DNA from 2 places in the Ethanoligenens sp. genome. Region 2 is predicted to be linked to the other one. Evidence: predicted binding sites of a transcription regulator. Region 2 holds the regulator's gene; the other holds the start of a gene.

Region 1 (12,185 bases), on a different contig from region 2:
CATCCACTATGAAGCGCAAAAAAAAGTTCAAATCGCAACTTGGCCGCAGGGAAAATATGCAGTATGATGTGCAGGCAGGCTGCTACATCTGCACAGCGGGAAGAAAGCTGAAATTTCGGCGTGAATGTACTCAACTTGGCAAACAAGGGCGCTTCCAGACGATGGCGTATTACCGTTGCGAAAGTTGCGTCGATTGCACGCACCGGGAATCCTGCTGCAAAGCAAAAGAGAGCAAGCCCAAAGAACTGCGCGTGTCGATCGATCTGCTGCGGCTCAGCAAACAATCCCCAAAAAACATCATGACGGAACGCGGTATCCAGCTTCGGCTTAATCGTTCCATTCAGGTGGAGGGAGCCTTCGGTGTGCTGAAAAACGACCGCAAGTTCAAGCGTTTTCTGACACGCGGTCGAACAAACATCTCCACGGAACTGTATCTGTTATGCTTGAGTTATAACCTGAACAAGTTATGGGCAAAGTGTAATGCCGATCGCTTGCAAACGCATCTTTTTGCGCTGAAAAAAGAGTAGTATTGGAAAAACAGAAAATTGACAGTATTCGGGTGGTGTCCAAATGGCCTAACCCAGCGTTGCTGCACCCAAATTTTCAACCATACGGCCAGTTTTCAACAAATGAACGCCGGTTAAAACATTTTTCGAAACAAGATAGGGGCTGTATTCAACCTGTGCCTACTATCTGCGCAAAAGCGTATATAAATGAAAGAGTAGTACCATTTAAAAGCCTTTTTCGTAGGTCGTATCCCTGATTTCGTATCATAGATGTTGGTGGTGTGAACCACGACTGCAAGCAGATTATCTATTGTATCAACGACTATGTGACATTTCCGATTTTTTGTTTTCTCCACCGTCAATTAAAATTTGCACACCCTCCGCTGCCGCCATGGTTACAATTTCCCACTTCTTTGTGCTTTTTGAGAATTTGGGTTGCATGAGCGTTATAATAGGGTATAATAAAGTTAAACTCTGTGCAGGAGTCGCCCAATAAAGCGGCGTGTGGCAAGGTTATTACATCGGCAATGAAAAGCAGGAAAAGATGCCGACGTAGTTGCAACTGGAATGACCGCACTTTGCACATCATTTAACGCAACAAGTACCTATATTAGGTGCCGTAGCACGATGTCTTCACCGTTAGACATTCACCGATCAGGAGGTCATAGCTTGAGAAATTCCCAGTTGTTCGACCATAAACCGAAGAAACGACGTCTGCGTCCGGTCGGCGTCGCTGTCGTTGTGGCAGTGGTCGTCTGTGCGGCGGCGGCTGTTTATACGGTTTCCGCACATACGCCTTTGTCGCAAGGTGCACAGGTAGCTTCTGTGAGTAAAACAAAATCCACCTCGTCCAAAACGGCGGCAAGCCATGTATCCGCTTCTTCTCAGGCGCTTACGCCGACACAAATTGCGGCGTCACACCTGCCAACTGTGCAGGTCAGTCTGGCCGACGCGGTCAAACCATTGTGGGTGCATGTGCAGCTTTCCACGCAGAATGTCGTGGTGTATGATGCCCAAAACCGCGTGGTAGAGGCATTTGTCTGTTCCAGCGGCTCAGCGGGTAACGACACGCCCACTGGTACCTATACGGTTAAAGACAGGGGAGAATCTTTCTATAACCCCAAATATCAAGAGGGCGCGTATAATTGGGTTCGTTTTAATGGCAGCTACTTGTTCCACAGTGTCCCGTTTGACGCTAGCCGCAATATCGTTCCCGAACAGGTTGCCGAACTTGGCGAACCATCTTCACACGGCTGTATCCATCTTTCCATGGACGACTCCAAATGGATTTATGACAATATCCCGCGTGGGACAAAAGTCGTCATTGAATAATTTGTAGAAGAACATGGCATATGCATTATTTTATTAGAAGAGGTCACCCATATGGGTGGCCTCTTCTAATAAAATAATGTATCCACTGGGTCAAAGCGCTTCACAAAAAAGTTGACCGTTCACTTAATTTTTGTGGTATGATGGGGGTGTCGATTTTAACCAAAAGGGGCGGTGGCGTGTGTCATACCTAAAAAAATACATTGACCGGTATGGACGGCTCTTTGTAATCAGTCTTTGCTTTCTGACATTAGAAGCAGTGTGCGACCTGTTTCAGCCTGCCATCATGTCACGCATCGTGGATGTGGGCATCCGCACCCGAAACATGTCGTTTGTGCTGCATATGGGCGGTGTCATGCTGGGAGTGACTGCACTCGGCGCGGTGGGCGCAGTGGTGCGCAATAATCTTTCAAGTCGCGTGTCGCAGCGCTTTGGCGGTGATCTGCGTTCCGATTTGTATACAAAAATCCAATCCATGTCCTATGAAACAGCGGCGCGGTTCGACACCGCTTCGCTGGTCACCCGGCTGACCAACGACGTGACCCAACTGCAAAACTTCGCAAACGGGATGATGCGTATTTTCATAAAAGCCCCTATCCTTTGCATTGGCGGCATCATCATGGCCAGTTTGCTTGACCCGCAGGCTTCCGTGGTGTTGGCGCTGGTGATTCCCTGCGTGGTGGTCATCGTTGTGTTTGGAATGCGAAAAGGCTATCCGCTGTTTGCACGGGTGCAGGGTGCGGTAGACAGCCTAAACAGTGTCATGCGCACCTATCTGGGAGGTGTGCGGGTGGTTAAAGCATTCCATCGCTTTGATTATGAAAGCGAACGCTTTGCACGGCAGAATGACGGCCTGTGTGACGCGCAGGCACGCGCCATGCGCACCATGGCCATGTTCGGCCCATCGGTGATGATGGTGGTGAACGTGGGGATCGTTGCGGTGCTTTACATGGGTGGGTGGCGGATCAATGCCGGCTCGCTTGCGGTGGGCAAGGTGATGGCGTTTATCAATTATATGACGCAGATTTCTTTTGCGCTCATGACCATCTTTATGGTGTTTACCATGTTTGTGCGGGCACGTGCATCGGCGGAGCGCGTCGGGGATGTGATGGGTGCGCAGGATACGCTGCGTACTGCGGTTCATCCAAGCCCGCTGGGCAAAGAGGGACAGGTACATTTCTCTCATGTGACTTTTTCCTATCATGACGGCGGCGAACCGGTTTTGCATGATCTTTCGTTTGCCTGCATGGCGGGGCAGACGGTGGGCGTGATTGGTTCCACAGGGGCGGGGAAAACCAGCATGGTGAATTTGATTCCCCGCTTTTATGACCCATCGGACGGTGCGGTAGAAATCTTCGGCGTGGATGTCCGCAAAACAGATGTAGCGGCGCTGCGCAAGCGCATCGCCATGGTGCCGCAGAAAAGCACGCTTTTTACGGGCACCATTCTGGAAAATCTGCGATGGGGTGACGCGTGTGCAACGCGCGAAGAAATCGAAACGGCGGCAAAACTCGCACAGGCTCATGATTTTATCAAGTCGCTTCCAGAAGGATATGACACGATGCTGGGGCAGGGAGGAGTCAACCTTTCGGGTGGGCAGAAACAGCGGCTCGCCATTGCACGAGCGCTGGTGCGCCGCCCGGACATCCTGGTGCTGGATGACTGCACCAGTGCAGTGGATGCGGTGACCGAGCGAAAGATTCGTGCGGGGCTGCGTACGTTCTCCCGTTCACTGCTTTGCATTGTCATCGCCCAACGTATCACCTCGGTGATGGATGCGGATCATATCCTGGTTATGGATAACGGCAGGATCGTCGGCAGCGGTACACATACAAAGTTGCTGGAGACTTGCGCAGTCTATCAGGATATCTTTGCGTCGCAGTTCGGAAAGGTGGTGGAGTGAGTGGCGAAAGAGCAGGTCAAAGCCGACTATATGCCGTCTTTCCGTGCCGGCCGGCGGCCCAGAAACGGCGCGCCGGTGGAAAAACCTAAAAATTTTGGAAAAACAGTTTTGCGTTTGTTAGGATACTTTTCACGGGAAATGCATGTGCTGGCGATTATTTTGGTCTTTGTACTGGTAGATGCCGCGTTGATGCTGGCAGTGCCTTATCTGGAAGGACGCGCGGTCGATTATATGGCCGGTGGGCGTGGCCACGTCGCGTTTTCGCCGTTATTTGCGGTCATTGGCCTGTTGGTGGCTGTGTTTGCGGGCGACTGGGTACTGACCGTGTTGGAAAACCGCCTGATGGCCGACGCTTCCCAGCGCATTGTGGGGCGTTTGCGCAGCGCCTTGTTCGACCGCGTGCAGAAGCTGCCGATCGCCTTTTTCGATGTGCACACGCATGGCGACCTGATGTCCCGCTTTACCAATGATGTTGACAATATCAGCACGACCATTGCGCAGTCTACGGTATCGCTGCTTGCTGATATCATCGGTATCGTGGGGGCGTTCGGGCTGATGCTGGCGCTGAACATCCCGCTTACTGTGGCAGCGCTCATTACGGTGCCGCTGGTGTTCCTGCTGTCGAAAATGGTCACCACACATACTGCCAAGCTGTTTGCAGCACAACAGGCGGCGCTGGGGCGATTGGGTGGCCATGTGGAGGAGAGCATTTCCGGATTGTCGGTGGTCAAGGCATTCGGTCGCGAAAAACAGGTGGTGGAGGAGTTCAACACAGCCAATCAGGCACTGTTGGATGTATCTATTCAAGCACAGATCTGGTCGGGCTACATGATGCCGATCATGAATGTCATTGGCAATCTGGGATTTGCTGCTGTGGCAGGCGTCGGCGGTGTGCTGGCGGTGCGTGGTATGGTGACTGTGGGGATCATTACCAGCTTTTTGAGCTATTCCCGCCAGTTTACCCGCCCGTTGAACGACGTGGCCAGTACCTACAACTCGCTTCAGACGGCGGTCGCGGGGGCGGAACGTATTTTTGAGGTGCTGGATACGCCATCCGAGCCGCCGGACGCGCCCGATGCCAAAGTACTGGCGCATCCGCGCGGTGAGATCGCGTTCGAGGATGTTTCGTTTGGTTACCGACCGGATGTGCCGGTGCTTTCCCACGTTAATTTCCGTGCGGAGGCGGGCAGTGTGGTGGCGCTGGTCGGCCCCACGGGTGCGGGCAAGACGACCATCATCAGTCTGCTCAATCGGTTTTATGATGTGACAGACGGGCGCATCCTGTTTGATGGGGTGGATGTGCGGCAATACACGCGCGCCAGCCTGCGAACGGCATTTGGTATTGTCTTGCAGGACACCAGCCTGATGCCCGGCACCATTGCTGAAAATATCCGGTATGGCCGCCCGGATGCAACGGACGAACAGGTACGCGCGGCGGCGGAAATGGCCGGTGCCGACAGTTTTATCATGCAAATGGAGCGGGGATATGATACCGTAATCGGTGAGCAGTCGCTCAGTCAGGGGCAGCGCCAGTTGCTTACCATTGCACGTGCGGTGCTGGCCGACCCGCCGGTGCTTATCCTTGACGAAGCAACTTCCAATGTGGATACCCGTACCGAAAAACGTATTCAGCAGGCGATGGTGCGGTTGATGCGCGGGCGCACTTGCTTTTTAATTGCACACCGTTTGTCGACCATCCGCGATGCGGATATCATTTTAGTGGTATCAGGCGGTCGCATCGCTGAGCAGGGCATTCATGAGGAATTACTGAAGAAAAATGGCCTGTATGCCGGATTGTGGAGCAGCCAGATGACAATCGCGTGATTTCTGACGAAGATGACAGTATTGGGGGATTTTATGCAAGAGGAATTGGATCGCATTAAAGAACGATACGCGCACCGGGGGCAAGTGGTGCCTGCGGATAAATACCTATTGACCAACCCGCACATTTTGCTTGGGGTGCAGGAAAAAGAACGGAGAATGGTCAAGCTGCTGCGAAAGAATGATCTGGTTCCGTTGAGAAACAAGAAAATATTAGAGGTTGGCTGTGGCACCGGCTCCAATTTGCTGGATTTTTTGAGGCTTGGCGCACAGCCGGAAAACATGATGGGAAACGATTTGTTAGAAAATCGCATTGCTGTGGCTCGCAAACGGCTGCCGGACAAGGTGCAGTTGTTCTGCGGCGATGCATCTGCACAGGAACTTGAGAAAGAGTCGTTTGATTTGATTTTGCAATCGACGGTTTTTACCTCTATTTTGGAAGATGCAATGCAGGAAAAACTCGCTCGCCGGATGTGGAGCCAGCTGAACCCCGGCGGATACATTATTTGGTTTGATATTCTGCATGGCAATCCATATAACCCGGATGTGCGTGCAATCCCGCTCAAAAGAATAAAGATGTTGTTTCCGCAAGGAACGTTTCAAGTGGAGAGGGTAACGCTTTTCCCGTTTATCGGGCAAGCTGTCACACGTCATGTCAATTTTCCGTATTTTATTTTGGGCACTCTGCCATTTTTAAAAATGCATTTGTTATGCTTTATTCGAAAACCGGCGTGATGTCCGCCGGGTCGATATAGAAAGGGAAAAGACCGCAGGGGCCTTTTCCCTTTCTATATCGACAGATAAGCGTTTTACCATCACGATGGGTGCAATCGGCACCGAACCGCTTATTTTTCCGAACAGTATTGTTCCATGTAGTTTTCCATACGCGTTTTCATTGCGTCATCAATGACGATCTTGCCGTCAATCTCTATATTGTAAAGGGCGGAAAGAATCTCCCGTACCGTGACGAGGGGGTATGTTTGGATACCAAAATCCTCATATAATTCCTGAATGGCGGTTTTGCCATGTACGCCTTTTTCCATGCGGTCGACAGAAACAATCAGACCCGCAATGGTGATGTGTGCGGCTTTTTGCAGCAACGGCAGGGTCTCGCGCACCGAAGTGCCTGCTGTAACCACATCTTCTGTGATAACCACGCGGTCACCGTCTTTCAGCTTGCAGCCCACCATGTTGCCGCCCTCGCCGTGGTCTTTGGCTTCCTTGCGGTTAAAACAGTAGCCCACGTCTTCACCATACTGCGTATGCAAGGCGACTGCCGTGGCAGTGGCGAGGGGGATTCCTTTATATGCCGGACCGAACAGCACGTTCACACTGCCGATGCGCTCATGAATGCAGCGCGCATAGGTTTCGCCAAGTTTAGCGGCCTGCGCGCCGGTTCCGTAATTGCCTGTGTTGACAAAATAAGGCGTTTGCCGGCCGCTTTTAGTAACAAAATCCCCAAACGTGAGGACGCCCGCCCGCACCATAAAGGTGATAAAATCCTGTTTTGCCTGCTCGGATTGATTCAATTTGACCGTCCCTTTCTATCTGTGCCATTTGTTTGTTCAGCGGTATTTTGCAAAATTTCCCGCTCCCAAACGCAAGCAACGAATCGTTCAATACAGTATACCACATTCTTTATTGTTCGCACAGAAGCGGTGCAAAGAAGTTTTTTTGAAATGGTTGTAAAAATATTCTTTTTGCCCTTGCAAATTATCGTTCGGTTGGGTATAATAAAAAGCACATCATAATGGATATGAAAAAACAAGACATACTATATATAGTATAAAAGGAGAGACACGGATGATAACCCGAATTAAAAAAAGGGATGGGCGCGAAGTTCCGTTCAATATGGAGAAGATTGCGAACGCCATCTACAGAGCTGCTCGAGCCGCCGGTGGCAACGATTACGAGACTGCACTCGACCTTGCCGGAAAGGTCGCCACGGAGGCCCAGCTTGGAGAGAACGGCGACATCCCCACGGTGGAGGGTATACAAGATGTTGTGGAGCATGTGCTGATTGAAACCGGACATGCCCGTACCGCCAAAGCCTATATTCTGTACCGGGCGAATCGCACCCGTGTGCGGGAGATGAACACTAAACTGATGAAAATTTACGAGGAGCTGACGTTCAAATCCTCGCTTGATAATGACCTTAAGCGCGAGAATGCAAATATCGATGGTGACACCGCAATGGGTACCATGCTCAAATATGGTTCCGAGGGCGCAAAACAGTTTTACGACATGTTTGTACTCAAGCCTGAACATGCGAAGGCACATCGTGAGGGAGATATCCACATCCACGACCTCGATTTTCTCACGCTGACCACCACTTGCTGTCAGATCGATCTGGTCAAATTGTTTGAGAAAGGCTTCTGCACCGGTCATGGGTTCCTACGCGAGCCGAACGACGTCAATAGCTATGCAGCTTTGGCCTGTATTGCCATTCAGTCCAATCAGAACGACCAGCACGGTGGGCAGAGCATCCCCAATTTCGATTATGCCATGGCTATTGGTGTGCGCAAGACCTATGCGCGGCGGTATCGGCAGAACATGGTGCGTGCGCTGGAGTTGTTGGCAGGGGATGAGAATGCCGCAAAACCTGTGGCGGCTGTGACCGCGCTGCTGGCGGAACAGGGTATTTTGCCCATTCTTTCTAACGGCAACGCCTATCAGGCGCGAGAAGCGGAATTACTGCACAAGACCTATGCGGAAGACGTGGTAGCACGCGCACAGGAATTTGCTTTAAAGAACGCGGTTTCGGAGACCGACCGCGCAACTTTCCAGGCAATGGAAGCATTTATACATAACCTCAACACCATGCACAGCCGTGCGGGCGCACAAATTCCATTTTCCTCTATTAATTATGGAATGGATACTACGCCCGAGGGGCGCATGGCAATGAAGAATGTGTTGCTTGCCACCGAAGCCGGGCTGGGCAATGGAGAAACACCTATTTTTCCCATCCAAATCTTCCGTGTAAAAGAGGGCATCAGTTACAATCCAGGTGACCCCAATTATGACTTATTCCGGCTTTCCTGCCGGGTGAGCGCTAAACGGATGTTTCCGAATTTTTCGTTTATTGATGCGCCGTATAACCTGCAATATTACAAGGAAGGACATCCGGAGACCGAGATGGCCTATATGGGCTGTCGTACACGCGTGGGTGGCAATCATGTCGACCCCACGCACGAGATCATCAACAGCCGCGGCAACTTGAGTTTTACATCTGTCAACCTCCCACGCATTGCCATCCGCAGCCACGGCGATGTGGAAGCATTTTTTGAAGAGCTTGACCGCAAAATCGACCTTGTAATCGACCAGTTGCTTGAGCGTTTCGAGATTCAGGGCAAGAAAAAGGTGCGCAACTTCCCGTTTTTAATGGGGCAGGGCATCTGGCTGGGTTCTGAGAAACTGGGGCCGGACGACGAAGTGCGTGAGGTGCTCAAGCATGGGACGCTGACGCTTGGCTTTATCGGGCTGGCGGAGTGCCTCAAGGCGCTGATCGGTGAGCACCATGGCGAGTCGGAACGTGCGCAGAATTTGGGGTTGGAAATTGTTAGACATATGCGCAAGCGGATGGACGATGCCACCTTGCGTTATGACTTGAATTTTTCGCTGATTGCCACCCCGGCGGAAGGCCTGTCCGGTCGTTTTGTGCGGATAGATAAAGAGCGTTTCGGTGTGATCGAGGGTGTGACCGACCGTGATTATTACACCAACTCGTTTCATGTGCCGGTGTATTATCCAATCAGTGCGTTCCGCAAAATCCAATTGGAGGGTCCGTATCATGAACTGACCAACGGCGGGCACATAACTTATGTGGAATTGGATGGAGACCCCACCAAAAACCTTGATGCGTTCGAGGCAGTGGTGCGTTGTATGAAAGAAAGCAACATTGGATACGGCGCCATCAATCATCCGGTTGACCGCGACCCGGTCTGCGGGTTCACCGGTATCATTGACGACCATTGCCCTAAATGCGGCCGTGCAGAGGATGCAGACCATCCATTCGAGCGCATTCGGCGTATCACAGGATATCTGGTCGGTACGCTTGACCGTTTCAACAATGCCAAACGTGCGGAGGAGCATGACCGCGTCAAGCACCTTGACTGCAATGAAAAAGTACGGCAGATGGAGACGCTTTGAGTACGCCGCTCCAATTGGCGGGCGTTATCCGCGAATCTATTGTGGATGGGCCGGGTATCCGGTTTGTGGTGTTTGCACAAGGCTGTCCACATCACTGTGTGGGCTGCCAGAACGCACAGACATGGCCGTTTACGGGTGGAAACGACACACTGCCTGAAAAGGTGGTGGCGTCAATGCAGGAGAACCCATTGCTTGCGGGGCTGACGTTGAGCGGCGGGGAACCTTTCTGCCAATGTGCCGCCATGGCCGATTTGGCTGCCCAAGCCAAACAGGCAGGGTATTCCGTCTGGGTGTACACAGGATATACGTGGGAGGAACTGATGGCGCGCGTGCCAAGTGAACCGGATGTAATGCATCTACTCCGTTCGCTGGATGTGCTGGTGGACGGGCGCTTTGAGCAGGACAAACGCAGCTACAATTTGCTCTATAAGGGCTCGTCCAATCAGCGCTTGCTGGATGTGCCTGCATCGCTGCAAAACGGTTCGCCTATACCAAAGCAGATAGACTGAGCGAGTACATAAGAAATGTAAAAGAGCCGCACAGGTCGCAGATGTGACCTGTGCGGCTCTTTTTAATTAGAATCCAATTCTTTGGAGGGATGTGTCTGCAATGGCTTTTGAGAGTGTCCAGTTTTGCCAATTGGTTTGGCGTGTTTCTCGAAACGACAGCGCGGCACGTATCTTTTCCCCGTAGATCGGGTCATCCTTCAGCGTGACGATGGCGGGCACCGCGCTGTCGGAAAGTGTAAAGAGCAGTCCGGTATCCAGATCGCCGCCGGTGGCGCGGTAACGCGCAATATTGTAATCTGCGACGCGCGCGTCCACATCGGCAACGTTTAATAGCAGATACCAGAGCAGCACACCCACACAAGCGAAGCGGAAAAAGGCAAAGGTAGGCATGGCCAGTTTAATCAATATACACACCACTGCCAACCCGATTGCCGCCATGCACCAGAATGTGTAGACACGCAGCGGTGTCAATCCAAATTGCCGCACGTACAGTGCCATTTTGGAGCCTGCTGTGGCAATGAGCAGCAATGTCAACAAGGAAAAGATCCAGACCGCCGCGTTTGCACCGCGCGGCAGTTTTTTCGCCTGCTTCTTTGTGAGAAGCAGTGTAAAAAACAATAAGACAAAATTGAGCAGGCAGATGCCGAGCAACTCAAAAAAACCGCGCCGCGCATAAGAGGCGTAGGTGAATCCTTCGGGCAAAGCCTGCCGGAAAGCAGAAAACAGATAGCTGCCCTGTACCAGCATGTACAGCAGGTAGAGAATGGAAAATGCCCAAAGTGCCACGCTGACAGTCAGGCCGTCCAACACACCGCGAGGCGTGGAATTGATGCGCAGGGTCAGCGGCTGCTTTTCATATTTGACGGCAAAAAGCAGGCTGAACAGTGGGGAAGTAAATAATGCTGCCAGTAAAAGCTTGGAGATGATTTGATAGAATCGGTCGCTGAAAAGCTGTCCAATGCGTGCGAGCAGCCAGCCAAAATTTGCATCCGCGTGTGTGAGCAGTAGGATTGCCAGAGCCAGTAGCGGGCTGATGATGACCAGTGTGAGTAGGATACGTGCCGCCGCACGGCCATGCTTTGCGTCTTTTGCAGCACTGACCAATGTGACACAAGCGCGAGTGATATATTTGAACGGGTAGATGAATGTTTGACCCAAAATGTCCAACCCGGTACCCATCCACCAGACGGGACGGTGTCCGGTACCCGCCATAGCCGACAGGCTGAGAAGGCTCAGCCCCCATAGCGCACAGAGATTGAACGCACGCAGGTTGCTGTTATCGTAAGCGACGCAGAAGATACAGAGTGCCATGACGGCCAGAAGCAGCGGGATGCTTTGCCGATTGAGGAGCCTTTGCGCAGATGGGCGGAGCCATGCTGCGGCTGCCCCGTAGAATAACAGAGCAAAAAGAGGGACGGCAGCACCCCATCCTCCAAATAGCATCCACTCACATCCCGCATAGCAAAGCACAAATGTAAGCAACACAAACCGTATGTCACGTTTTTCCACAGCAGGCGCAGTGGGGAGCGTGGCTGTATTATCCATAAACATCCCTTTCTAACGGTAAAATTTTTTATAAATTTAAATATATTCCAGATAAAGCATGTAAAGGACGGTGAAAACAGCAACAGAAGAGCCGCTTGCGGAGGAGAGGGGGGTCAATCCTTTTTGGAGTAAAGCAGCAAGTCACCGGGTTGGCAATCCAGCGCGTCGCAGATGGCGGCAAGGGTAGAAAACCGGATGGCTTTGGCCTTGCCGGTCTTGAGGATGGATAGGTTGGCAAGGGTGATGTCCACCCGTGCGGCCAAGTCGGACAGGCTCATTTTGCGTTTTGCTAGCATGACGTCTAGATTGACAAGGATGGGCAATACCCTCACCTCCGTTTCAAATAGTCAATTCGTTTTCATCTTTCAGCTCTACTGCCTGATGCAGCAGTGCGGCCAATACGATCAAAAACAAGCCGAACAG
Region 2 (17,000 bases):
TAGTAAAAATGCGAGGCGACCGAAACATTCCGCCAATCCACTCAAATTTATTGATGTGTTTACAGCAATTGCTATAGACTATGCCGTTATAAACCGCGCACATACTTTACCGAAAAATGCGGGCACCGCCCGCCGCCCGCTTGAAGGAAAGGTGCGATTCTATTGATCATTCATGTAGTCGAACCCGGCGAAAGCATCTACTCCATTGCCAGACGCTATGGCGTGACCTCCGAGAGCGTGTTGCAGGCTAACGATCTGTCCAATCCCGATCAATTAGCGGTAGGGCAAGCCGTTGTTGTCCCACAGGGGCGACGTATCTATACCGTGCGTCCCGGCGATTCCATCTTTGCCATTGCACAGCGGTATGGTGTGCAGCCTGCCGCCATCTTGGAGGAAAACCCGGATGTCGGAGACGGCAGTCGGATTTATCCGGGTCAAATCGTTGTTATTCCTCCGCCACAAGCCAAACAAGGCACCATCGAAGTCAACGGCTATGCATTTCCAAACACCGACACCGCACTTTTGCAGCGCACCTTCGCGTTGCTTACCTATTTGTCCATCTTCGCCTACCGGGTACGGGCGGACGGCAGCCTGGAAACCCTTGACGACACACCGCTCATCAATCTTGCGCGCCAAAACCGTGTTGCACCCGTCATGGTTATCGCCAATATCCGTGAGAGCGGCGGATTCAGCACCGAGATTGGCCAGTCGGTTCTGAATGACCCGACCGCGCAGAATGCATTGGTACAGAATATCCAAAACACCATGCGGGAAAAAGGTTATTATGCATTGAATGTGGACTTTGAATACATACGTCCGCAGGATCGGGAGGCTTATAACACATTCCTCACCCGCATCACGGATGTGATGCATCAGGACGGGCATCTGGTGTTTACCGCCGTCGCGCCCAAACTGAATGCTACTCAACAAGGCTTGCTTTACGAAGCGCATGACTACGCTGCGCACGGGCGCATCGTCGATCGCGTCATTCTCATGACCTACGAATGGGGCTATTTAGCGGGGCCGCCTCAAGCCATCGCACCCATCGACCAGGTGCGCCGCGTGGTGCAATATGCCGTTTCAGTCATCCCGCCCAAGAAAATTTTAATGGGCATCCCCAACTATGCCTACGACTGGACATTGCCCTATCAGCGCGGCACGCTCGCCGACACGTTTTCCAATGTGGAAGCTGTCCGGCGCGCCATCGCCAACAACGCCGCTATCCAATATGACAATACAGCCCAATCGCCTTTTTACAACTACTATGACGCACAGCGCCGACAACATATTGTATGGTTTGAGGACGCCCGTAGCATCCAGCAAAAACTAAAGCTTGTCACTGAATTTGGGTTGGCAGGCATCAGTTACTGGACAATCGGACGCCCATTCCCGACAAATTGGTTCGTGCTTTCCTCTACCTTTAATGTCACAAAGGTGTTATAAAAGCATCCAAAAGGTCCATAAGCCGCGAGGCCAGCAAAAATGCATTGTTCAAGTCACCCTAACAAGAAAATCCAACCATAAAAAGCGGCGGGCAACTTAAAGTTACCCGCCGCTTTTTATGGTATCGTCTATCGTATTGTATGGCCGTCCCGGAATGAGGCATCCGCATGTGTGACTGTAAGACCCACTATGCTGTAAGACGCAACCGTCCCCTGGACCGTGGAATCAGCGCCTGTTACTTTTTAAAAAGTTGTGGATTGATCACGTTAGCCGGGTGATTTCCCTCAAGGATACCTATCAGCCCCTTCAATGCTTCCTGCGCCATCCCGACGCGCGATTCAAAAATACAGCTGGCGACATGGGGGGTTACGACGACATTTTCAAGTTCCAAAAGTTCATCAGAAACATTTGGCTCATTATCGAAGACATCGATAGCCGCCCCCCTGATGCGTTCTTCTTTTAACGCTTTGACCAGATCGGCTTCATTCACAATCGGGCCCCGCGCTGCATTGATCAAATATGCGGTTTTCTTCATTGTTTTCATTAGGTCATAGTTAAACAAATGATGGTTCTCAGATGTATATGGCATATGCAGCGAAAGAACGTCGGCTGTTGAAACGACTTCTTTCAACGGCATATACGTTGCCCCAAGTTCCTTTTCCTTTTCTTCGGAAAGACGGTAGGGGTCGTAATATATAACGTGCATCCCCAGACCCTGGCACTTTTGCGCAACCGCCTTTCCAATGCGGCCAAATCCCAGCAGGCCAAGTGTTTTGCCATACACCATCAAATCCCGATTGAAAAACCGCTCGGAAGAGCATTTTTTTTCACGGCGCAGCTTGCGGTCATACATCAATATGCCGCGGGATATGGCCATAATCAAGGCTACCGTAAACTCGGCTGTCGGCTGCAAAACCGACTGCGGTGTATTGACAACAAAAATATTTTTCTCTGTTGCGTATTTCCAGTCGATATTGTCATAGCCGACTCCAAAATTGGCGACAGCTTTCAGGTTTTTTCCAGCGTCTAATATTTCTTTTGTAAGCGGTGTCCCAAAGCAAAAGAAGGCGTCATATTCCGGTATCAGACGTAGAACTTCGTCTTGGGGAAACCGTTCTCCCACAACCGGCGGCATCGTCATATCTACAATACCTTCAAACGGTTCAACACAAACTTTGGGGATACCACTGCCAATCAGAATCTTTTTCATCGCGGGTTCATCCTTTCAGAATATCGGTTTGCAATCACACGATCAAAATCGGTGATTTTCTGCTGTTTTTCAGACTGGTAAGGAGCTTGCCCCGTCTTTCTCACTGTGCCATTTCCAATGCGATACACAATTTTTGCTTATTCAATCACGGTTAGAGAGAAGCGACTGCCATCCGGGTCTGCCTGATTTGTTCGATCAAGGCTTTGCCCTCCGAGAGATCGTCAATCTGGAATTCCAATCCTACCGGACAATCTTTAGGAAGAATCTGAAACAGCTTCTTCCAATCCAACACTCCTTTTCCGGCAAAAGCAGTTACCATGCCGTCCCTTGTGCGGGCGGCATCTTTCAGGTGGATATAATCCACATACGGTTTCATAGTCTCGGCAGCCTCGATGGGGTCTTCATCTACATACAGCCAGTTTGCCGTATCAAATGTGTGCCCGACCGGGTAGGCATTCTCTATGCAGATTTCCAAAAGCGACCGAACATGCTCCAGTTTCCCACCAACCGCTTGATCATTCTCAATCGTCAGGTGTACCCTGGCAGCCGTAAATAGTTGAACCGCCGATTTAATCTGTTCAGCAACTCGTTTTCGATCGCTGAAATCAACTTCACCTGTGGATAGTTTCAGCGTTTTCGCACCGAGTTCAACCGCTTCCTGGACATAGCCTTCTATAACATGCAGATTTATTTCATTGGCGTGAAACAATGTATCCGGCACCGAATAGATAAATGGGAAGTTCTTGCTCTGATTGGCACGTCGAATCTCTTTGCATTCTCCCGGCACATCGCACATCAGCTCACGCCGAAGTTCCACGCCGCCATTCTTTTCCAACATAGCCACCCTGTCCAGCAGCGCGCTTTGCTTTTGCCCAGCAACCACTTCTTTTTCAAAGGCTTTCATAGTGACGACGATGTCGTTTTTCATATGGCTTCATCCTTTCATGCAAGGCAATTGCCATGCGAATCTGTTTTTAAGTATACCGGAATCTGCATGGCCGCAGTATCGGTCAGCCACTTGCATACGACAATATACGCCTATATTTTACAGAGAGGCCGCGATGCCGCCGTCGACCTTAATCTCGACTGCTGTAATATATTGCGCCGCATCCGAAGCAAGGAACGTGACCGCCATTCCCACATCCTTTTCGGTGCCCAACCGGCCAAGCATGGTGCGATGTTCCACCATTGCACGACGTTCCGGCACACGACGGAGCGATTCTTTTGTCAGTACGGTTTCAATCCAGCCCGGCGCCACGCCGTTGACACGCACACCTTTGGGCGACAATTCACTGGCAAAAGCACGCACCATGGAACTGAGCGCTCCTTTGGTTCCGGAATAAACCAGGTTACGTGTCAAACCAATATGGACAGCCGTGGAAGTAATGAACACAATCGAGCCGGTACCACGCTCGACCATCGCACGGGAGATCTCACGCGTGACAAGATAGGTTCCGAAAACATTCACATTAAACAGGCTCAAAAATTCGTCATAGTTGTAATCCAACGCGTCTTTGTTGTTCTGGATGCCCGCATTGTTAACCAGCACATCAATAGGGCCTTCCTTTTGCAGGAGATCTGCAATGGCACCGGGAATTGTCTCGTGCTTGGCAAGGTCAATAAGCGCATAGTGCGCGTCGCCCAGTTCCTTTGAGGCTTTGACCAACTCCGTTTCGGTGCGCCCGGCAATGATAACACGCGCGCCAGCGTCAATCAGTTCTTTCGCAATGCCCAAACCAATGCCACGGCCGCCTCCGGTGACCAGCGCGGTTTTACCTTCTAAAGAAATTTCCTTTTTCATCGTAAAGACTCCTTTTCAAATAGATAAAATAAAAATACAGGGTATTTGGATACGGCGCAAATCTTCTTTGATCACAGTGCAATCAACACTTTCCCTGAGACCTGCGCGTCATGGGCGACGGCAAAGGCGTTTTCCACCTCGTTGATAGGGAACACATGGGTAATCACATTTTCAATAGACGGATTTTCGTCCAACATGCGGATTGCGTCATCGAATTCCCGGTCGAACCGGAAAGTGCCGCGCAAGGTTACTTCCTTCGCGCAAATGGAGGACAAATTGATGGCACTTGCTTCATTTTTCAACATCCCCACCTGCACGATCACGCCTCCCAGCGCAATCGCGAGGAATGCCTGTGTAACACCTCCCGGCGTACCGGAGCATTCCAGAACGACATCGAACGCGTTTTGCGGCACCTCCGCACCCTGACCAAGTTGAATCGTCTGGGTCGCGCCGAGTGCTTTGGCGCGCTCCAGCGGGCCGGAAAGAAGATCGGTTGCAGCGATTTCCTTTGCCCCTTGAGCCGAGGCCGCCGCTACAGCCAACAGACCGATCGGTCCGGAACCGGAAACCAGAACACGTTTGCCCCGGACATCCCCAGCCTGTGACAGCCCGTGAAGCGCTACCCCCAGCGGTTCCGCAAGCGCACCGCGCTTGAGCGGCAGTGTATCCGGCAGAACACGAAGCTGATCCGGACGGACAGCCAGGCGTTCTGTCATTGCGCCTTGTGTATGCGGCATTGTCGCCGCTGAACCCAGATAGCGCCCACCCGGCCAGACCTCGCGTTTGTCCTCAAGGCCCGGCACAGGTGTCCCCCATGTGGAGGGGTGGATAGCAACCGGTGTACCGGCTGAAATGGTCTTTCCATCTACCACGGTATCCTCCGCCAGCACGCCGCTGACTTCGTGTCCCGGTGTCAACGGCTCTCGGATGGCGAAAGCGCCAACCGCGCCATCATAATAGTAATGCAAATCCGAACCGCATATGCCTACATACTTTGGGGCCACCAGCACGGTACCTGATACCTGAGCAGGCGCTGGATTTTCCGCGACGGACATATTTCTTTTCCCAGAGATAACGACTGAACGCATACGATTTCTTCCTTTCCATAATGCAAAGGCCAGCCTGCCTGTGCAGCAGACGGTCCTTGGGTTTTCTACTGTCAGAATTGTGTACTGCTGTCTTTTATCCTTTGGCGTACAGGCCAAACCACAACAGTGTTGTCCTGGCGCGTGGAACAGTTTCATGGCAACAATGCGGAAACGCCTGCAGCACATGACACTGATTCACTTCTTGTTATAATACATTGTTTATCGGTTTACAAGATGTGTAAACAAAATTATTTAATGGCCGCAGCATTTGCCAAAACCGGATTTTCCTTTGTTTTCCCGATAAGCGTCACTTTATCTTTATGTACAAAGAACATCAGTACGACTGCAACGATTAGCGAACCAGCCATCAGCAGGAACGAGGCTGCGGGGCTACCCGTGGCTCCATCGAGGTATCCAACAAAATATGAACCGACAAACGAACCCAGAGCACCCATGCTGTTGATTAAAGCTGTAGCGACTCCGGCGACATTTTTGGGGAGCAGGTCAGTAATCAAAGCAAAGAACGTGCCGTTTGGGGTATAAATTGCGCCGCCCGCGATGCAAAGCAGAACATACGAGAGCCAGAAATTCGATGAGCCCACACGGAAAGAGAGATAGAAAGCGATCCCACCGACCAGAAGTGGCACCCAGACAAACACTTTGCGTTTCATGGTCTTATCGGAGAAATACGAAGCCGTCACCATCATAATCGTACCGATTAGATACGGCAGCGCGGACAACCATCCAATATTCGTGATACCCATCTTACTGCTGTTCTTAAGGATGGAAGGCAGCCACATCACAAATCCATATACCCCAATGCTCCAGAAAAAGAACTGAAGGGAAAGTGCGATGACCTGTGGTTTTTTGAATGCGGCCATATAGTTTTTGACGGGAGGAATCTCTTTTTGTTCTTCTCTCAACACCATGTCTAGTTCAGTTTTTTCTGCATGGGTCAGCCATTTAGCCTGACTCGGTTTGTCTTTAACCACAATCCACCAAACAATCGCCCAAACAATGGGTGGAATGCCTTCGATGATAAACATGTTCTTCCAGCCAAAACTGTCCAACAGATATCCCGATACAACGGACATCCACATAATTGTCACAGGATTGCCAAGCATCAAAAAGGAATTTGCTTTGGAACGTTCTGACTTGCTGAACCAGCTGCTCAGGAAAATCAACATCGTAGGCATAATGGCGCTTTCCACAATGCCAAGGAAAAAGCGGATAACATACAGATATTTTACATTATTAACAATACCGGTTGCCGAGGCCAGCACGCCCCAAATGATAAGACAAACAAACACCAGCTTCTTGGGGCTTCTTTTTTCGGCGTACATTGCGCCTGGAATCTGGAAAAAGAAATAGCCAAAAAAGAATAACGAACTCAATAAAGACGTGGCTGCCGCCGTGATATGCAGCGAACTGGTCATGCCGCCGGCCACCGCAGAACCAAAATTAGAGCGATCAAGATATGCCAGACTATATGTAATAAATGCGATCGGGACAATTCTGATCCAACGCTTTTTCGCGGATAATGATGCTCTCAACTCTTGCACAATAATCTCCTCTTTTCTCAAAACATGACACATACAAACCGGTTTTGTTTACCGGTATACATTAAAGGCACCATATTTGACTTGCTGCTGATATACATCGGCTTTGAGTAAAAAGATTTATTAGAGTTGGTAATGATGCGACACAGTGCCTGCGTAAAAATGCTTTATCGATACACCCCCTTTTATGTTTATCGGTTTACTAAACCGGTAAATATAAATTGCATATTGCTCCTGCTCATCAACATTCCTACCCATCCCCAGTATTATATGCATCCTGCATATAATACTTTCATATGTGTAAAAATATTTTAGAGATGTGCTCCATAAGCATTATTATAGTCTTGCCTGCCACAATCTACAATAGATATATTGTACTATGTAATAATATTTTTTTTGTTTATTATGTACAATACAAATTTTTTACACGCCGAATGCTGCATACGAGACTTTCTTCTTCATACGCTTGATTATAAGCAGCCAAAAAAGGACCGTGTACAGCAGAACAATTCCTACTGTACACGGTCCACAAACAACCGTTTGGCCATTTTACCCCATTGGGGATTTCCCATTTACGGGACTACTTTTTGTTGTAATTGACCCAATCACGCGCCGCCTTTACATTCTGCTCGGACGGCAATGCCACATTGGTGTCTTCCTGCTCATGGTCTTTCTGTGTGATGGCATTCATGATGAACGTCCCGTTCTCCTGTTTTTTCAGGATGGCGGGCTGGTGCTTCAAATACAGATGTTTCCGGTCGAGAAATCCATCGATCACCATTTTGCTCACCTCATTTTGCAAAGTCGGGCATGTTTCCATGCCCGACTTTAGTGTGTGCTCTTTTTTTGCAAACATGAGGATACAAAAAATTTAACAGAATTTGTTCAAATTTCATTCAACGGGCGCAGATGCCGCTTGGAAATCTCATCCACTTTTTTGACACGGCGCTCATACTTTTCCTGTCCGGCAAAAAAGTCCGTATGCATCCAGGTATCCACGATCTCCAGCGCAATCGCCGAGCCAATGATTTTGCCGCCAATGCAAAGCACGTTACTGTCCGTATGCTGACGCGCCAGTTTTGCGCAAAACGGGTCTTGACACACCACCGCTGTCACGCCTGCGATGCGGTTGGAAATCAGTGCACTTCCATACCCCACGCCATCCACGAAAATGCCGCGGTCAGCCTCGCCCCTGCCGACCGCCAGCGCTGCGGGATAGACGAAATCCGACAGATCACAGGAATCTGTATCATGCGTGCCGAAATCCAGCACCTCATGCCCCTGCTGCTGCAAAATTGCTTTAATTTCTTCTTTTAACGCATATCCTGCGTGGTCATTCGCCATTGCAATCTTCATGACAAGCCTCCCGATTTTCGTACACCCCTCATTTTGAGGCCGTACAATTGTGGTTGCACACGCTTGAATAGGTTGCACCCACCTTAGTCGTCACGGCCGCAGCAGTTCTTATACTTTTTGCCGCTGCCACATGGGCAGGGGTCGTTGCGTCCCGGTTTTTTGCCCACATGAATGGGTTTATTCTTAACGGGACCATCATCCGTCCCCGAGGTCGGCGTGCCGACATGTTCGGTATTCTGAACGGGCGATACCGGTTCACGCACCGGCGCTTCCTCCCGATGAATCTGCACGGTCAGCAACAAGCGCACGGCGTCCTCACGGATGGACGCGACCATTTCGTCAAACATCTGGAAGCCCTCGATGCGATACTCGACAACCGGGTCCTTCTGTCCATACGCGCGCAGATACATTCCCTGCCGCAACGCATCCATGGCGTCGATGTGGTCCATCCATTTCTCATCCACCACACGCAGCAGAATGACACGTTCCAATTCGCGCATCACTTCTTCACCAAAGGCCTCTTCACGCGCGCTGTATATCTGAACGGTGCGGTCGATGAGCCGCTGCATCATTTCTTTTTTCTCCAACGCGGCCAACTCATCGCGGGTATACACATAGTCGTCCGGCTTGGTCATCCAGCCCATATAATATTCTCGCAGGCCGATCAGATTCCACACGTCCGGTGTATCGCCGCCCACAAACTGGGCAAACGCACTTTCCACGCTTTCCTTGATCATGCCCATGACATATTCGCGCATACTTTCGCCGTCCAGCACACGGCGGCGCTGCCCGTAGATAATCTCGCGCTGGCGGTTCATGACATCGTCAAATTGGAGTACGTTTTTGCGGATGCCAAAGTTTTTACCTTCGACCTTCCGCTGTGCGTTTTCGATGGAGCTGGTGATGAGGCGATTCTCAATGGGCTGGTCGTCGTCCAAACCCAACGTGTCCATCAAGCCCTGAATACGCTCGCCGCCAAACAACCGCATAAGATCGTCTTCCAGCGAGATATAAAACCGCGATTCACCGGGATCACCCTGCCGCCCGGCGCGCCCGCGCAGCTGGTTATCAATCCGGCGGGATTCATGCCGCTCTGTGCCGATGATGAACAGGCCGCCCGCTTCCCGTACTTCCTCAGCCTCAGCATCGGTTTTATCATGGTACTTTTTATACAAATCTTTATAGGTTTCCCGTGCGTGCAGGATCTGTTCATCATCGGTCTCGGCAAAGCCTGTCGACTCGCTGATGAGTTCCTCCGCAAACTTTTGCTTGCGCATCTCCGCTTTCGCCATATATTCAGCGTTGCCGCCCAACACGATATCCGTACCGCGTCCGGCCATGTTGGTCGCTATGGTCACCGCACCGCGTTTACCTGCCTGCGCGACAATCTCCGCTTCCTTCTCGTGATACTTGGCGTTGAGTACATTATGCGGAATCTGCCGCTGCTTGAGCATCTGGCTGAGCAGTTCGGATTTTTCAATGGAGATCGTGCCCACCAGTACCGGCTGCCCGTCTTTGTGGCTCTCCACAATCTGCTCGATCACCGCATTGAACTTGCCCTTTTCCGACTTATAGACCGTATCATGATGATCCACACGGATCATATCGCGGTTGGTGGGAACCTCCAACACATCCAGCTTATAGATTTCCTCGAATTCCTCCTGCTCTGTGAGCGCCGTACCCGTCATGCCCGAGAGCTTGTGGTACTGACGGAAGAAATTCTGGAATGTGATGGTGGCAAGCGTTTTGGATTCGCGCTCCACTTTCACATGCTCTTTTGCTTCAATAGCCTGATGCAGACCCTCATTGTAACGACGGCCCACCATGAGACGACCGGTAAATTCATCAACGATGATAACCTGTCCTTTGCGCACCACGTAATCCACATCGCGCTTCATGATGCCATGTGCGCGGATTGCTTGGTTGATATGATGCAGGGTGGTGATGTTTTCTGAGTCCATCAGATTCTGAAGTCCGAAAAACAACTCGGCCTTTTTCACGCCAGACGGGGTAAGAGTGGCTGTTTTCGCCTTTTCGTCAACGATGTAGTCGCCCTCTTCCTCGATCTCCTCGTTGCTTTCCTTGTCATCGAGTTCCCGCACCTTTTTCAGTTTAAGGGTGCTGACCAGGCGGTCGGCGCGGTCATACATCTCGGTGGACTTGTCGCCCGGGCCGGAGATAATGAGCGGTGTGCGCGCTTCGTCGATGAGGATGGAGTCCACTTCATCCACGATGCCGAAGTGAAAGCCGCGCTGCACCATCTGTTCTTTATAGAGCACCATATTGTCACGCAGGTAATCAAACCCCAGCTCGTTGTTGGTGGCATAGGTAATGTCGGCTGCATAAGCCGCGCGGCGGGCGTCATTCGGCATGTCGTGGAAGATCAGCCCGACGGACAGCCCCAGATAGCGATAAAGTTTCCCCATCCACTCACTGTCGCGCTTGGCTAGGTAATCGTTCACGGTCACGATATGCACGCCTTTACCGTCCAGCGCATTCAAGACGGCAGGGAGTGTCGCCACCAGAGTTTTTCCTTCACCAGTTTTCATCTCGGCGATACGCCCTTGATGCAGCACGATGCCGCCTACCACCTGCACAGGGAAATGGCGCATCCCCAGCACACGGTCGGATGCTTCTCTTGTGAGTGCAAAGGCGTCCGGCAAAACGGCATCTATCGATTCGCCGTTTGCAATACGTTCTTTCAGTGCCGGCACCACTGCTTTCAGCTTTTCCTCGGACATTGTTTTGTAGGTGTCTTCCAGCGCCAGCACCGCATCAGCGATGGGGCGTATCTTCTTCAGCTCCCGTTTGGAGTGGGAACCGATGATGTGTTCAATGATGTTCATGCTGCACCTCGTCATACTTTTTCATACATCTATCTCAATTTCCTGTTTTCACACGCCATTGTGCTCGCTCTCATCCGCAGCCCCCGGTCAAAACACTTGGACTGCTTCATATCTACCTATTATACCATACTTTTATTCCATTGTAACAGTGAGCCCGCCAAAAACGCATTTGTCCATGTAAAACCTGTGTAAAATGCAACATTATTTTCTTTTGTTAAATCGGATACGAGAAACCAGTGCGTCGAACCAGTTCCTTTTCGGTTTTTCCTCCACCTGTTCGGCAGCACGATACGCCTGCCGGTAGAAATACATTTGACTGTTGAGGTCCTCTCCCTCTCTGCTGACGCGCACATAGGAACCATCCGGCTGCAATTCGCGCGCCTTCACATTGTCGCGCAACAGGATATCCACAATCCCCATGATTCGTCCGGCCAGACGGCTGTCCAATACGGGGATAGCAACCTCTACCCGGCGCTCGGTATTGCGGGTCATCCAGTCAGCCGAAGAAAGATAAACTTTGGCCTCGCTGTCCTCCCCAAAAATATAGATACGGGAGTGCTCAAGGAAGCGGCCGACAATACTGCGCACCCGGATATGATCGGTCTTACCCGGCACGCCGGGGCAAAGACAGCAAATGCCGCGTACAATCAAATCCACATTTACGCCTGCTTCCGAGGCCTCAATCATCTTGTCGATAATCTCCTTGTCGGTGATGCTGTTCATCTTGGCGATGATACGCCCCGGCGCCCCATTTTGTGCCTTGGCGATTTCGGCATCCATCAAGGACAAGACCCCCTGTTTGAGTGAGGAAGGCGCCACCAACAGATGCTGGTACACCCCGTTGAGGTTGTTGATGCTGACATTATGGAAAAACGCCATCGCATCCTCGCCGATTTCAGGGTTGGCCGTCATAAGGGAAAGATCGACATAGAACCGTGCCGTAGATTCATTGTAGTTGCCGGTAGCAATGTTGGTGATATACTCCAGTCCATGTCCTTGTTTGCGGGTGATGAGCACAACCTTGGCGTGCACCTTGAAGTCCTCGATGCCGTAAATCACTTTGCAGCCTGCGTCTTCAAGCAAACGCGACCAATTGATGTTGTTCTGCTCGTCAAAGCGGGCGCGCAGTTCAATCAACACGGTGACATCTTTGCCGTTTTCGGCTGCGGCGCAGAGATTCTGCACAATCTGTGACTGGTGGCCGATACGGTAAAGCGTCATTTTGATGGACACGACTTTGCTGTCCTCCGCCGCTTCCCGGATCAGTTCCACTAAAGGGCGCATGCTTTCAAACGGATAGGAAAGCAGGATATCGCGCTGCAAGACCTGACTGATTAAGTCAGAACGCACCACACCCGCCGGCCATCGCGGGCGCAACGGCGAAAAAACCAATTCCGCGCGCTGTTCCGCACCAATCTGTTTCTCCAGAACGCCGACAAATGAAAAATCAAGCGGCGAGGTGGTGACAAAGCACTGGTTCCGGTTCAGCCGCAGTTTGGAAAGAAAAAAGCCCAGCAGTTCCGCATCGCCGGCATGGTCTGTTTCCAAACGCACCGGGGAAAGTTTGCCGCGTTTCTTGATAATCTCCTGCATGTAGTTGCGATAGTCGATATCTTCGTCAAACATGCCTTCCTGCACATCGATATCAGCATTACGGGTCACACGGAAAACTCCTTTGGCTTCCACTTCGTAAACACCGAACACCTCATCCACAAAGCGCAGTAGAATATCTTCCACCAGCATAAACTTGTTGCTCTCCGGAATAAAATACACCCGGTCAATCTCCCGCGTGATCGGAACGATGCCAAAGAGCTTGCCTGTCTTGCATTTAAGCCGCACGCCGATATAGATCACCTTGTTTTCCAGATGAGGGAACGGATGTCTGGCGTCAATAATCTGGGGGCTCAGCAGCGGAAGCACCTCAGATTCAAAATACGCACGGGTCATGCGCTTTTCGCCGCCGTCCAGACTTTTATAAGACACATGGGAAAACACGCCGATATTACGCAGGATCTCCGTATAGGCAGCATCCCGCCGCGGATACAGTTGCTGCACGGCAGCGTTGATTGCAGCAATCTGTTCTTTCGGCAGCATCCCGGTCTTGGTATCCGCCGTGTTGCCGCCAAGCAACGACTGATCAAGCAGACTGCCAACGCGCACCATATAAAATTCATCAAGGTTTGAGGAAAAAATAGACAAAAAGCGCAACCGCTCATAGAGTGGCACAGATGTGTCACATGCTTCCTCAAGTACACGTTCATTGAATTTGAGCCAAGAAAGTTCGCGGTTGATATATAACGCGGACATTTCGTTCACCTCGTCGTCAGTTGTCAATCTGAGTGGATTTGATATACCCTTCGCGCACCCCGCTGCGGCTAAGGGAAACCGTGCATACACCTGCATAACTGACTAGACGGGATAGCGCCGCCATGCCGGGCAGAATGGTATGCACGCGCTCCGGTTCCACCCGCAGGATACTGCGCACGCCAGCTTTCGGATGGGATAACACCCACTGCAACAGCGCGGCGATATCCGCTGCATCAAACATATAGCCTTGTAAAGGTTCGGTACCGCGCCCATGCACATCGCGGTGCAGACGTGCGATCGCGCGGCCTGTCCCGCCAATTAGACAGATATGTCCGCCCACCGACTTGAGCCATTCCACGCATTCAAGCTGACGGTCAACAAATTCCTTGATCTTTTTCAATTCCCCGGCACGGGGAATGATTTTTTTGACAAAGCGTTTATAAAGATACAGGCTGCCGTAGGGCAGGCTAATGCAGTTGTCGATATGGTCGTCTGAAAAGCGCACGATCTCGGTGCTGCCGCCGCCCATGTCAACGACCAAGCCTTCCTTAACATCCGTCGGGATATACGCTCCCGCAAAATCCAGCCGCGCTTCCTCTTCCCCGCTGATAATATCAATATCCATATTCAGCTGCTCTTTGGCGCGTCGCACGACCTCGTCGGCATTATTCACTGCACGCAGACCGGCTGTGGCAAAACAACATATCTGCTCTACGCCAACGGCATCCGCTGTTTTGCGGAAAGCAGACAGCCCATCCACCACCCGGACAATTCCTTCTTCGCTGAGTGTTCCACCCTCCATGTAGCCGATCATCCCCACCACTTCTTTGGCGCTGACAATATGCTTCATGTTTCCATCGGTTTCGTCATAGACCTCCATACGCATGGTGTTGGAGCCCAAATCCACGACTGCTCTTCTCATTTTTCTCGTCCATTCTTTCTCTGCCACGCACAGTGCCCGGCGATTTTATTGCAATCTTAAAATCCGTTTCTATTGTAACATGTCCTCCCAACAGTTTCAACGTATGAAGTGCAACGTGTATAACCGCGCGGCACGCAGCGCAAGATAATCGTAGCGCAGCCTGCCCGCTGTCATTGGCACCGCGGCATTCTTTGCACATCAAGGAGGGTCTCCATGGGAATCGCATTCATACGCACCATTATTTTGTACGTCATTGTCATCGCCGCGGTGCGAATTATGGGTAAGCGGCAGATTGGCGAATTACAGCCTTCCGAGCTGGTTGTTGCCATTTTGATTTCCGATCTCGCATCGGTGCCCATGCAAGACACCGGCATACCGCTTACCAGTGGGATTGTCCCTATCCTGACGCTCATTTCCTGTGAAGTGGCGCTTTCCGGGCTAACACTGCTCAGCACTCGCCTGCGCCGCGTCGTCACCGGCCGCCCAAGTATCCTCATCCAGAATGGGCAGATCAACCAGTCGGAAATGCGCCGCCTACGCTTCACCATCGACGACTTAATGGAGGAGCTCCGCCTTTGCGGGTACATGAGCATTAGCGACGTGGCCATCGCCGTATTGGAAACCAACGGAAAACTCAGCGTCTTTCCCATCTGTGCCAAGTCGCCGGTCACGGCAGAAATGTTGCGCGTACCCTGCCCGCCGGACGGCGGTTTGCCAACCACTCTGATCTGCGACGGCAAACTGCTGCCTGAATCCCTGCGCTCAACCGGGAAAGACATGGATTGGCTGCATGCCACCCTTTCCGCACAGGGATTGACCGTGGCGGGCGTGTTTTTGATGACGATAGACAATCTTGATAAAACCATCATTGTAAAAAAAGACGGCGGTACACTTTCCGGCCCGCGTGCAGCCGGATAAAGCGCTCCGCCATTGAAAGGAGATTGCCGTGAACAAATTGAAAATTGCGGGAATCATTTCAGTCCTTATCATCGCCGTGATGATTGCCAGCCAGATTTATTTGGCCAAAAGTTCCCAATGTATGGCAAAATCAATTGCAGCTGTCCAGAGTTCTTACAAGCAAAGCGGCAACTCCCCCGCCACTCAAAAAAAGATGCGGCAGTTCTTCTCCCTGTGGCAGAAAAACAGCCGCATTCTTCCGACCATACTGAAACATAGCGAGCTCGACATTGTAAACGAATCAGTAGCAAAGCTGCCCGCCTATTTGAAAGATGACCAGCCATCAGACTTCGACGCAGAGTGCGATATGCTTAAAATGCAGCTTATCCATCTCTGGAACGTTGAAAAAATCAACTGGGAAAACATCCTCTAATGGCATCTTGATTTACTTTTACTCGTTTCGGAACGAAACAAAACGGTTATTCTGATTGATATATTGCATGAGTGCACGTTAGAGAATAGAAAGACGTTTGATTTATTGTTAGTAGGAAAATCTAATGGCGGCTGTCCAGCAATCTATTGAGTTCCTCCAAAAAAGTGTTGATATCGCGAAATTGGCGATAGACCGAAGCAAAGCGCACATATGCAACCTCGTCTATATTCTTGAGTTTCTCCATGGCCAATTCGCCCACTCTCTGTGAAGTGACCTCACGCTCCAAAGCTCCCTGCAATGTGCTTTCGATCTCGTCCGTGGCCTTTTCCAGCACACTTAGTGGAACCGGACGTTTCTCACAAGCGCGCAACATCCCGCCAAGAAGTTTGCGGCGGTCAAACGCTTGCCGTGAGTTGTCTTTTTTGATGACGACCAAGGGCAGGCTCTCCACCATCTCATACGTAGTGAATCGCTTTTGGCATTGCATACATTCCCGCCGCCGGCGGATACGTTCGCCTTCGTCGGTTGGTCTGGAATCCACCACTTTACTTTCGGGATATCCACAAAAGGGACATTTCATGTTTTTCCTCCGTCAGGGAACACAGTGCTCGGATAGCGTCAGCATGTCCTCCCAAAAGTTCAACACCCCAACAGTGAAAAAACAGACGGGTCACAACGCTGCAAGAAAATCCTCGACCACATCATGTAATGTAGCTGGTGTCACTGTGTTTTTCGTGAGCAAATGTAACAGTTCCTCGACACATGCCCGGGAACAACTGATGTCATCCACTTGTGCAGAACGCGACAGACCATCTGCGCCCTTGAACAAAACGGACACACCATATGACTGCACCGATGCGACTTCACAAGTGCAAAGAGTCAACGAATAATCAATGACCCCGACGCATCGTTCCCCTTCTTTCAATTCAGCGGTTTGTTTTGGCTGTTCCATCTGCATTTCCCCCCAGATACGTACAATACATTTTTCGGTAATCATTCTTTTAGAATTGCCGTACAAGAGTATTATACTTGCTGGAGAATGCGGATAAAAGCGCTATTTGTCAAGTTGCATCCGATAATTTGCATAATATTGTCAGGTACATTTTGTATGTATCTTACAAGAGCTACCATATATAGG

What was found. Region 2 encodes NrdR, which represses ribonucleotide reductase genes. Its sites were predicted from a motif close to CACNANATNTNGTG; they were not measured.
Region 1: the regulator NrdR is predicted to act here: its motif matches at 7,332-7,345, upstream of ABF463_RS11235 (anaerobic ribonucleoside triphosphate reductase).

What each region holds. Positions count from the first base shown of each region.
Region 1 is NZ_JBDNLG010000080.1:1,405-13,589, forward strand. It holds gene ABF463_RS11200 (transposase) at 1-67, shown strand, start outside; gene ABF463_RS11205 (transposase) at 57-527, shown strand; gene ABF463_RS11210 (L,D-transpeptidase) at 1,176-1,838, shown strand; gene ABF463_RS11215 (ABC transporter ATP-binding protein) at 2,017-3,738, shown strand; gene ABF463_RS11220 (ABC transporter ATP-binding protein) at 3,739-5,562, shown strand; gene ABF463_RS11225 (class I SAM-dependent methyltransferase) at 5,596-6,294, shown strand; gene pyrE (orotate phosphoribosyltransferase) at 6,405-7,046, opposite strand; gene ABF463_RS11235 (anaerobic ribonucleoside triphosphate reductase) at 7,363-9,708, shown strand; gene nrdG (anaerobic ribonucleoside-triphosphate reductase activating protein) at 9,705-10,217, shown strand; gene ABF463_RS11245 (DUF4153 domain-containing protein) at 10,284-11,762, opposite strand; gene ABF463_RS11250 (helix-turn-helix domain-containing protein) at 11,876-12,085, opposite strand; gene ABF463_RS11255 (DUF2975 domain-containing protein) at 12,102-12,185, opposite strand, start outside.
Region 2 is NZ_JBDNLG010000014.1:28,099-45,098, forward strand. It holds gene ABF463_RS03795 (glycosyl hydrolase family 18 protein) at 163-1,443, shown strand; gene ABF463_RS03800 (NAD(P)-dependent oxidoreductase) at 1,679-2,653, opposite strand; gene ABF463_RS03805 (sugar phosphate isomerase/epimerase family protein) at 2,805-3,581, opposite strand; gene ABF463_RS03810 (SDR family NAD(P)-dependent oxidoreductase) at 3,699-4,454, opposite strand; gene ABF463_RS03815 (zinc-binding dehydrogenase) at 4,526-5,542, opposite strand; gene ABF463_RS03820 (MFS transporter) at 5,791-7,104, opposite strand; gene ABF463_RS03825 (CDIF630_02480 family spore surface protein) at 7,682-7,882, opposite strand; gene ABF463_RS03830 (RpiB/LacA/LacB family sugar-phosphate isomerase) at 7,987-8,457, opposite strand; gene secA (preprotein translocase subunit SecA) at 8,541-11,303, opposite strand; gene ppk1 (polyphosphate kinase 1) at 11,505-13,610, opposite strand; gene ABF463_RS03845 (hypothetical protein) at 13,627-14,532, opposite strand; gene ABF463_RS03850 (DUF421 domain-containing protein) at 14,746-15,450, shown strand; gene ABF463_RS03855 (DUF4363 family protein) at 15,479-15,862, shown strand; gene nrdR (transcriptional regulator NrdR) at 15,984-16,442, opposite strand; gene ABF463_RS03865 (DUF6514 family protein) at 16,533-16,814, opposite strand.